Regions from separate parts of the Bacillus sp. DU-106 genome, predicted to be linked through region 1. Evidence: riboswitches for the same ligand, from Rfam matches in the RefSeq annotation. Region 1 holds a riboswitch; the other holds the start of a gene.
What was found. A riboswitch is a leader RNA that binds a small molecule or an ion and turns the genes downstream of it on or off. The one in region 1 is predicted to bind thiamine pyrophosphate.
Positions count from the first base shown of each region.

Region 2: another riboswitch for thiamine pyrophosphate. It lies ahead of C3Y97_RS02240 (MTH1187 family thiamine-binding protein); the one in region 1 lies ahead of thiT (energy-coupled thiamine transporter ThiT).

Region 1 is NZ_CP026607.1:4,757,441-4,761,453, reverse strand. It holds gene C3Y97_RS24330 (sensor histidine kinase) at 1-589, shown strand, start outside; gene thiT (energy-coupled thiamine transporter ThiT) at 797-1,465, opposite strand; TPP riboswitch at 1,552-1,653, opposite strand; gene C3Y97_RS24320 (FeoA family protein) at 1,848-2,075, shown strand; gene feoB (ferrous iron transport protein B) at 2,072-4,013, shown strand, end outside.
Region 2 is NZ_CP026607.1:421,775-425,787, forward strand. It holds gene C3Y97_RS02235 (non-ribosomal peptide synthetase family protein) at 1-2,218, shown strand, start outside; TPP riboswitch at 2,271-2,372, shown strand; gene C3Y97_RS02240 (MTH1187 family thiamine-binding protein) at 2,500-2,820, shown strand; gene C3Y97_RS02245 (ABC transporter permease) at 2,792-3,565, shown strand; gene C3Y97_RS02250 (ABC transporter substrate-binding protein) at 3,562-4,013, shown strand, end outside.

The sequences.
Region 1 (4,013 bases):
TTTAAAAGACGGGGTAGCTGAACATAAAAAAGAGTATTATTTTCAGGCAATGGAGAGAGAAGTAGACAAAATGGATACGTTAATTTTGGATATGCTTGAGTTAGCTAAATTTGAATCTGGTACATATAAAATGAAAAAAGCTTCGTTTTATATTGATACAGTAATTGAAGGTATATGTGAACATCTATCTGTGGAAATAGAGAAAAAAGAACTTCATATTCATAAAAATATAAGTTCATTTGAAGTGATTGCAAATCAAGGCCGGATTGAACAAGTCATCGTGAACTTCATTACGAATGCTATACGATATACACCAAATAAAGAGGATATTATTATTTCTACAATAGATGAGAAGAATCGTATAAAAGTGTGCATTGAAAATAAAGGTACTCATATTGAAGAAGAGCAATTAGATAAAATTTGGGATCGTTTTTATCGCGTGGATACAGCTCGTCAGCGTTCACAAGGTGGGACGGGGCTTGGGCTTGCTATTTCAAAGAATATTTTAGAACTACATGATGCTGAATATGGGGCAGAAAATACAGAAGATGGTGTATTATTTTATTTCTATTTACCGAAAAAAGCGTAGACAATATGATCTATGCTTTTTTAATTTATTTTCATATTATCTTTACCTAATCTTTATTTTTAATCAGTATAATTTGTTTAGAAAATGAGGTTATGTAAGGAGTCGATGAACCGTGCATAGCAATTGGCTAAGTATAATGGTATTTATTTTCTTTTGCGCATTTATTGTATTTTTAATTGATATTACGATATGAAAAAAGAGCGCTCATTAAGCGCCCTTTTTTTGTGTATTCATTTGATAAGCACTGATGCTCTTGAATAAGCGTGGTGAAGTGATAAATAAAAATATAAGTAAAACGGTACATAAAATAAAAGAACCAAGCATTGTACTTCCATTTACGATTAATGAATATAACACAGCCGATTGACCTTTCGGCGCATATTGTCCCCAGAAAATAATGCCGGCAATAAAGTGGCAGAAATAGCGAGCAAAGCTACCGATAAATGTAGCAAGGATAATATAAGCAAGGACTTTCTTACCCTGATTTTGTTTTGATGAAGGTTTGTCTTTACGGTTACCTAAATTTGATTGTTCTAAGCTATTTTCATTGGATGTTAAAAGTGCTTTTTGAATTGGACGATAGAATAAGCCAGCAAATCCGATAAAAGCAAAGGCAATGAAGTACTCAATGAATGCTTGAACAGGTGTTAAAATATAAGCATCTCCCACGACAATTTGTAATAGTCCCCAAACTAAACCGCCTAAGAAAGCTGATTTAAAGCCCCAGCGGTAAGCAATAATAAAAATAGGAATCATAGCGAATGAGATAGAACCGCCTGTTGGAAGTTTAAGTGATAATGGTAAAATATCGATAATCATGGCGAAGGCTGCAAGAATAGCAGATTCGATCATCGCTTGTAAATTGGTGTTACGCATGTTGTCTCCCCCTAAATCCAAGTTGTACAAAAAAGAATAGATATCATAGGAGGATACGAAATACGTAAATAAAAATGAGGTATGTATTTCGGACGTTTGCACAATCCCTGCGTTAGCATTAACTAACAGGTTCGAAGGGTCGGAACGAAGTGTTCCCTCTCAGCGGCATGGCTCCCCCAGTGATAACGAAATTCTTTATTTGTTATTGTTTATTGTAAGCGAAATGGATGAGAATGGCAAACGAATACAGTATGACAATAATTGAAATAGAATTGTAGCGAAATGTTAATAAATATGAAGCAAAAGGGTATAGTACAAGAGAAATTGGGTGTGGTATAATTTTTTTGAAAATAATTATCATTCTCTTCTGAGGGGGAAGGTTATGAGCTTAGTAGATATTAAAATTGGAGAGAAAGTGTTAGTAAAAAGTATTCAGTCTTTAGATCAGCTATTAAAGCGTAGACTAGCTGCTTTCGGTCTTGCTGAAGGAAGCGAACTTCGCCTGAAACAGAAAGCGATGTTCAAAGGTCCTTGTACATTGGAGTGTCGTGGACAGTTAATTAGTATTCGTCATTGTGACGCGAAAATGATAAAGGTGGAATTAGCGTGAATAAGGTAGCTTTGCTAGGGAATCCGAATACAGGGAAGACATCATTATTTAATGCACTTACTGGTTCTTATGAATACGTAGGAAACTGGAGCGGTGTAACAGTAGAAAAAAAGGTTGGTAAATTAAAAGATAGACAAGGAACATTAATTGATTTACCAGGTGTTTATGATTTAAATCCAGTTTCACGTGATGAAGGTGTTGTAACAAACTTTCTATTAACAGAAGAATTTAATCATATGTTAAATATCGTAGATTCCTCGCAGTTTGAAAGAAATATGCATTTAACGTTGCAGTTACTTGAATTTGGTAAGCCAGTCTCAATTGGTTTAAACATGGTTGATGTGGCGAAGCAAAGAGGAATTGTCATTGATGTAAAACGATTATCAGAGCTATTAGGTGTAACAGTCGTTCCTGTTGTTGCAAGAAGTGGAAAAGGCTGTGAAGAACTGCTTACGACTCTTAAAGAAAATGACAAAAAAGAGAAAAAGCCATTCCTTATTTCATATGGTGTACAAATGGATGAAGGAATTGGAGAAGTAATTGCTCTTTTAGAGACAGCGAATTACGAGCATCCGAGATGGTTAGCACTTCAATTTTTAAGCAATAACGAAGTAGTAGAAAAAGAAATGAAAGCATTACCAATTTATAAGGAACTCATAGCCATTCGATCTCGCTTAGAAGGAAGACTTGATTGTACGTTAGAAGAGCACATTTACAAAACTCGTGAAGCGTATATTGAAAAGTTAAAAACAAATGTTATGAAGCATGAGAAAGAAGGAAAAATTCCTTTTTCAGAAAAAATTGATAGATTAATTACACATAAAATTTTAGGACTTCCAATCTTTTTAGCAGTTATGTTTTTTATTTTTCAGGTTACGTTTACGTGGATTGGTACACCTTTATCGGATATGTTAGATGAGTTTTTTGGTGGCCAGCTTACGGATTGGGTGACGGCTGGACTTACAAGTATTGGAGCTTCTGATTTTATTCAAGCACTAGTTACAGAAGGTATTATTGCCGGTGTTGGTGCTGTATTAGTATTCGTACCACAAATCTTTGCACTATTCTTTTTTATTTCATTATTAGAAGACTCAGGGTATATGGCGCGAATTGCAGTTGTTATGGATAGAATTATGGAGTTTTTCGGCTTAAACGGAAAAGCTTTTATTCCGATGATTATCGGTTTTGGATGTAACGTTCCAGGTATCATGGCTGCGAGAACGATTGAACAGGAAAAAGAACGTTTACTTACCATTTTAGTAACACCATTTATGTCTTGTTCAGCACGATTACCTGTATATGCATTATTTGCGGGCGTATTTTTCCCGCATAGTCAGGCGACTGTTGTATTTTCTTTATATGTTGCAGGGATTGTTCTTGCGTTATTAGTTACAAAAATTATGTCTCTTACAATTTTGAAAGCGGAAAAGTCTATTTTCGTAATTGAATTACCGCCTTACCGTGTGCCACAAGCAAAAACATTATGGCTAAGCACGTGGGAGAAAGGAAAGGGATTTGTTCGTAAAGCTGGTACATTCATCTTTGGTGGTTCGGTTGTTATTTGGTTATTAAACTATGCAGGTCCATCAGGATTCGGCGTTGATATGGGAGATAGCTACTTAGCGATGATTGGTGGATTTATCGCACCATTATTTGCACCGCTCGGCTTCGGAACGTGGCAAGCTGCAGCATCCCTTTTAACAGGATTTTTAGCGAAGGAAGTTGTCGTTTCTACAATGGCAATTATTTATGCAGTTAAAGAAGATGTGCTTGGAAATGTAATGGGAGCACATTATACAGCATTATCAGCTTATGCATTTATGTTCTTTATTTTATTATATGTTCCGTGTTTAGCGACGGTAGCTGTTATTAAACGTGAAACAGGATCAGCGAAGTGGACGATTTTCTCAGTCGTTTATCCACTCGTAGTTGCTTATG
Region 2 (4,013 bases), 1.1 Mb from region 1:
TGTTCGACAAGTAGCAACTTATTTAGCAGAAGAAGATATATATAAGCTAGCTTCCCTAAAAAGAATTGCGATTGGCGGTGAAATGTTGCCTGTAGAGGTTATTAAATTGTGGAGAGAAAGAATAGGTACAAATGTTGAAATTCATAATGTATACGGACCGACAGAATGTACTGTAGTGACGACAACCTATAAAATACCTAGTCAGTTAAATGAGGATGTTGCGAGTATTCCCATTGGTAAACCATGTGCTAATTATCAAGTTATGATTTTGGATGAGAATATGAATCTTTGTCCAATTGGTGTACCTGGTGAATTATATATAGATTCAGTGGGATTAGCAAAAGGGTATTTTAATAAGCCTAATAAAACAATTGAAGCTTTTATTCCGAACCCTTTTAATCCTATAGTTAATATATATAAAACAGGTGATATCGTTAAGTTGCTAGAGGATGGAAATATAGAGTTTTTACATCGGAAAGATGATCAAGTAAAAATTAGAGGACATCGTATTGAACTAGGCGAAATCCAAAGTAAAATTTCTCAAAATCATAATATAAAAGAAAATGCTGTTTTTGCTAAGAAGAGTAAGGAAGGTAGCCAATATTTAATCGCGTTCTATACAACTTTAAATAAAAAAGAAATACCAGAATTAGTTTATCAGTTACAAGAGCAATTACCAGATTATATGGTGCCATCTAAACTAATTTATATTAATGAATTACCACTTACACCTAATAAAAAGATTGATGTTAAGAAGTTAGCTCAGTTAGAAGAAAAGTGTGAACCGGTTCGGCTACAAGAATATGTTGCACCTTCTAATAAAGCAGAAAAACAAATAGCGAACGCCTGGGCGGAAGTATTAGGAATTTCAAAAGTTGGAGTGCATGATGATTTCTTTACAATTGGTGGACATTCATTAAAAGTATTACGAGTCTTAACATTGTTAAAAGAAGATTTCTCACATTTAACAATTCAAGATTTCTTTAAAGAAAGAACGATATATGGATTAGCTCGAATTGAGCGAGAAGTAAAAGTAGAGAAAGAAGAAGTATTTCGTGAATATAAAGTGATTCACGAACCAGATACTATCACGTATGCAAACGTTTTGGAAGAAAACCAGATTTCAAATGTCTTTTTAACAGGAGCTACTGGTTATTTAGGATCACACATATTATATGAATTGTTGAGAGATACATCTGCTACTATTTATTGTTTAGTAAGACCAACTAAAGATGTGCAGCAAAGAATTATAGATACATTAACAGGCTACTTTAATGATATATGTGAAGAATGGTTACAGCGTATACAGGCCGTAGCTGGTGATCTTGGAGAAGAGTATCTTGGGATGAGCGAAGAAGAATTTATGTTCATCAGTTCTAAGATGGATACGATAATTCATTGCGGTGCAGATGTAAGACATTTTGGAGATGTAAAACAATTTGAAAATATAAATGTCCAAGGAACTAGCCGTATGCTAACATTAGCGGAGAAAGGTGCTACATTCCATTTTATTTCTACAATTGGTATCCCGTTAGAATTAGCGGTAGATCAATGGGATACATACATGAAAACTGGTGATTTTAATTACAGTGTAGACTTAGAGAATGTATATTCAAATAGTAAACTACAAGCGGAAAACATTGTTCGTGAAGCAATGAAAAATGGTTTGCGTGGAAATATTTATCGTGCAGGTAATTTAGCATGTCATTCAGAAACAGGTTCGTTCCAACAAAATATTGAAGGAAACGCATTTTATCGTCTTATTAAAACAATGCTATTAATTGGGAAAGCACCAAATGTGAAGTGGAAAGTTGATTTCACACCAATTGATTTTGCTAGTAAATCAATTGTATCGTATTTGCAAGATGCGCAAATTATAGGAGAGACGTTACATATTTGTCATCCACATCAAATTGAGTTTGAACAATTTATACAGCTAATTGGAGAGTGTGGATACAATCTTGAAATGGTTCCACTTTCAGAATATGTAAATACCGGACTTGCATTAGCGAAGGGAAATGAAGTAATAGCAGAGTTAATTGCTTCTCAAGTTGCAGGAGATGGAGCGCAGCAATCTGAAATTGTAATGGGTACGCGTAGAACGAATAAATGGATTAAGAAAAAAGAATTGATAGTACCAGCAATTAATAAAGAATTTATTCAGCAGTTATTAGCTCATGGTGAAAAAGTTGGTTATTTTCCAAAAATAATGAAATGATTATGCATGCTTTTGTTTGTTCAATAAAATAAATCATGCTACAATGAAAACGAATTAAGGACCGGGGAGCCAATTGGCTGAGAGGATGTAAGTAAACATCGACCCTCAACCTGATCTGGATAATGCCAGCGTAGGGAGTTACTTAAAGTGATGTAGCATATGTTATTCTGTAATAACTTGCATACAAGGCTTTCCTACGCAGTAGGAAAGCCTTTTCTTATTTTTGAAATTTATTTTTGAAATTTATTTTTGAAATTTATTTTTATAAGGGGGATTTTATTATGTCACAACAAGTTACAATGTCATTTTCAGTAGTACCACAAGCAAAAACGAAAGATGTATATTCTGTTGTCGATAAAGCAATTGAAGTTGTGCAACAATCGGGAGTTCGTTATGAAGTAGGGGCAATGGAAACAACTTTGGAAGGAGAATTAGATGTACTTCTTGATGTCGTTAAACGTGCGCAACAAGCTTGCGTCGATGCTGGAGCAGAAGAAGTGATTACTTCTATTAAAATCCATTATCGTCCAAGCACTGGTGTAACGATAGATGAAAAGGTTTGGAAGTACCGTGATGAATATGCAAAACCAGAAGCAATCTAAACTTATTACAACTATTTGGCTTATCCTTCTCATTGCGATATGGGAAGGATCTGTTTCATTATTTAAAATCGAACCGTGGATTTTACCAAAGCCTTCTGCCATTGTTCAAGAATTAATTGGGATGAAAGATTTACTATTACCAAATACGATGCAAACACTGCAGGAAGTTATAATTGGACTATTCTTTGCAATTTTATTGGGGACGAGCATCGCAATTATTATGGACGTTATACCGTTATTTCGTATTTTAATAAATCCATTGCTCGTTATTTCGCAAACAATTCCAATTGTTGTACTTGCACCGCTATTTATTATTTGGTTTGGATATGGGATGTTGCCGAAAGTAATGGTCGTAATACTCGTTTGTTTCTTCCCAATTGCGCTTAGTATTTTAGAAGGTTTTCAAACAGTAGATAAAAACATGTTGAAACTGTTACAAACAATGAAGGCGACAAAATGGCAAGTTTACCAGAAAGTAAAATTTCCAGCAGTGCTTCCATACTTTTTCTCAGGTTTAAAAATTGCAGTTACATATAGCGTAATGGGGGCAATTATCGGAGAATGGCTCGGTGCAAGTGAAGGATTAGGCGTTATGCTTACGAGGGCTACAAAATCCTTTTTGACTGCCCGAGTATTTGGTGTTGCAGCAATCATCGTTATGGTGACATTATGCCTGTATTTTATCGTAGAGTTTATGGCAAGAATAACAGCACCATGGATATATAGAAAGGACGGCAGAAAATGAAAAAAGGTTTGAAAGTTATGTTAGCTGCCTTAGTAGCGGTAGGTGTGGCTGGATGTAATCCGGCAAAGAAAGAAGAAAGTGCAAGTAAAGATCAAAAAGTAAAAGTAGTATTAGATTGGTTTCCAAATACGAATCATACTGGCTTGTATGTAGCGCAAACGAAAGATTATTACAAAAAGCAAGGATTAGATGTAGAAATTATTCAACCAGGTGACAATGTAACAGCAGAGCAAATGATAGCATCAGGAAAAGCAGACTTCGCAATAAGCGCACAAGAAAATGTAACGTTAGCTCGTGTGGAAGGAATTCCTGTTGTATCTGTAGGAGCGATTATTCAGCATAACACTTCAGCGTTTGCATCGCTTAAGAAAGATAATATGACGTCACCGAAAGATTTTGAAGGTAAACGTTACGGCGGCTGGGGAGGACCAGCGGAAGAAGCGACATT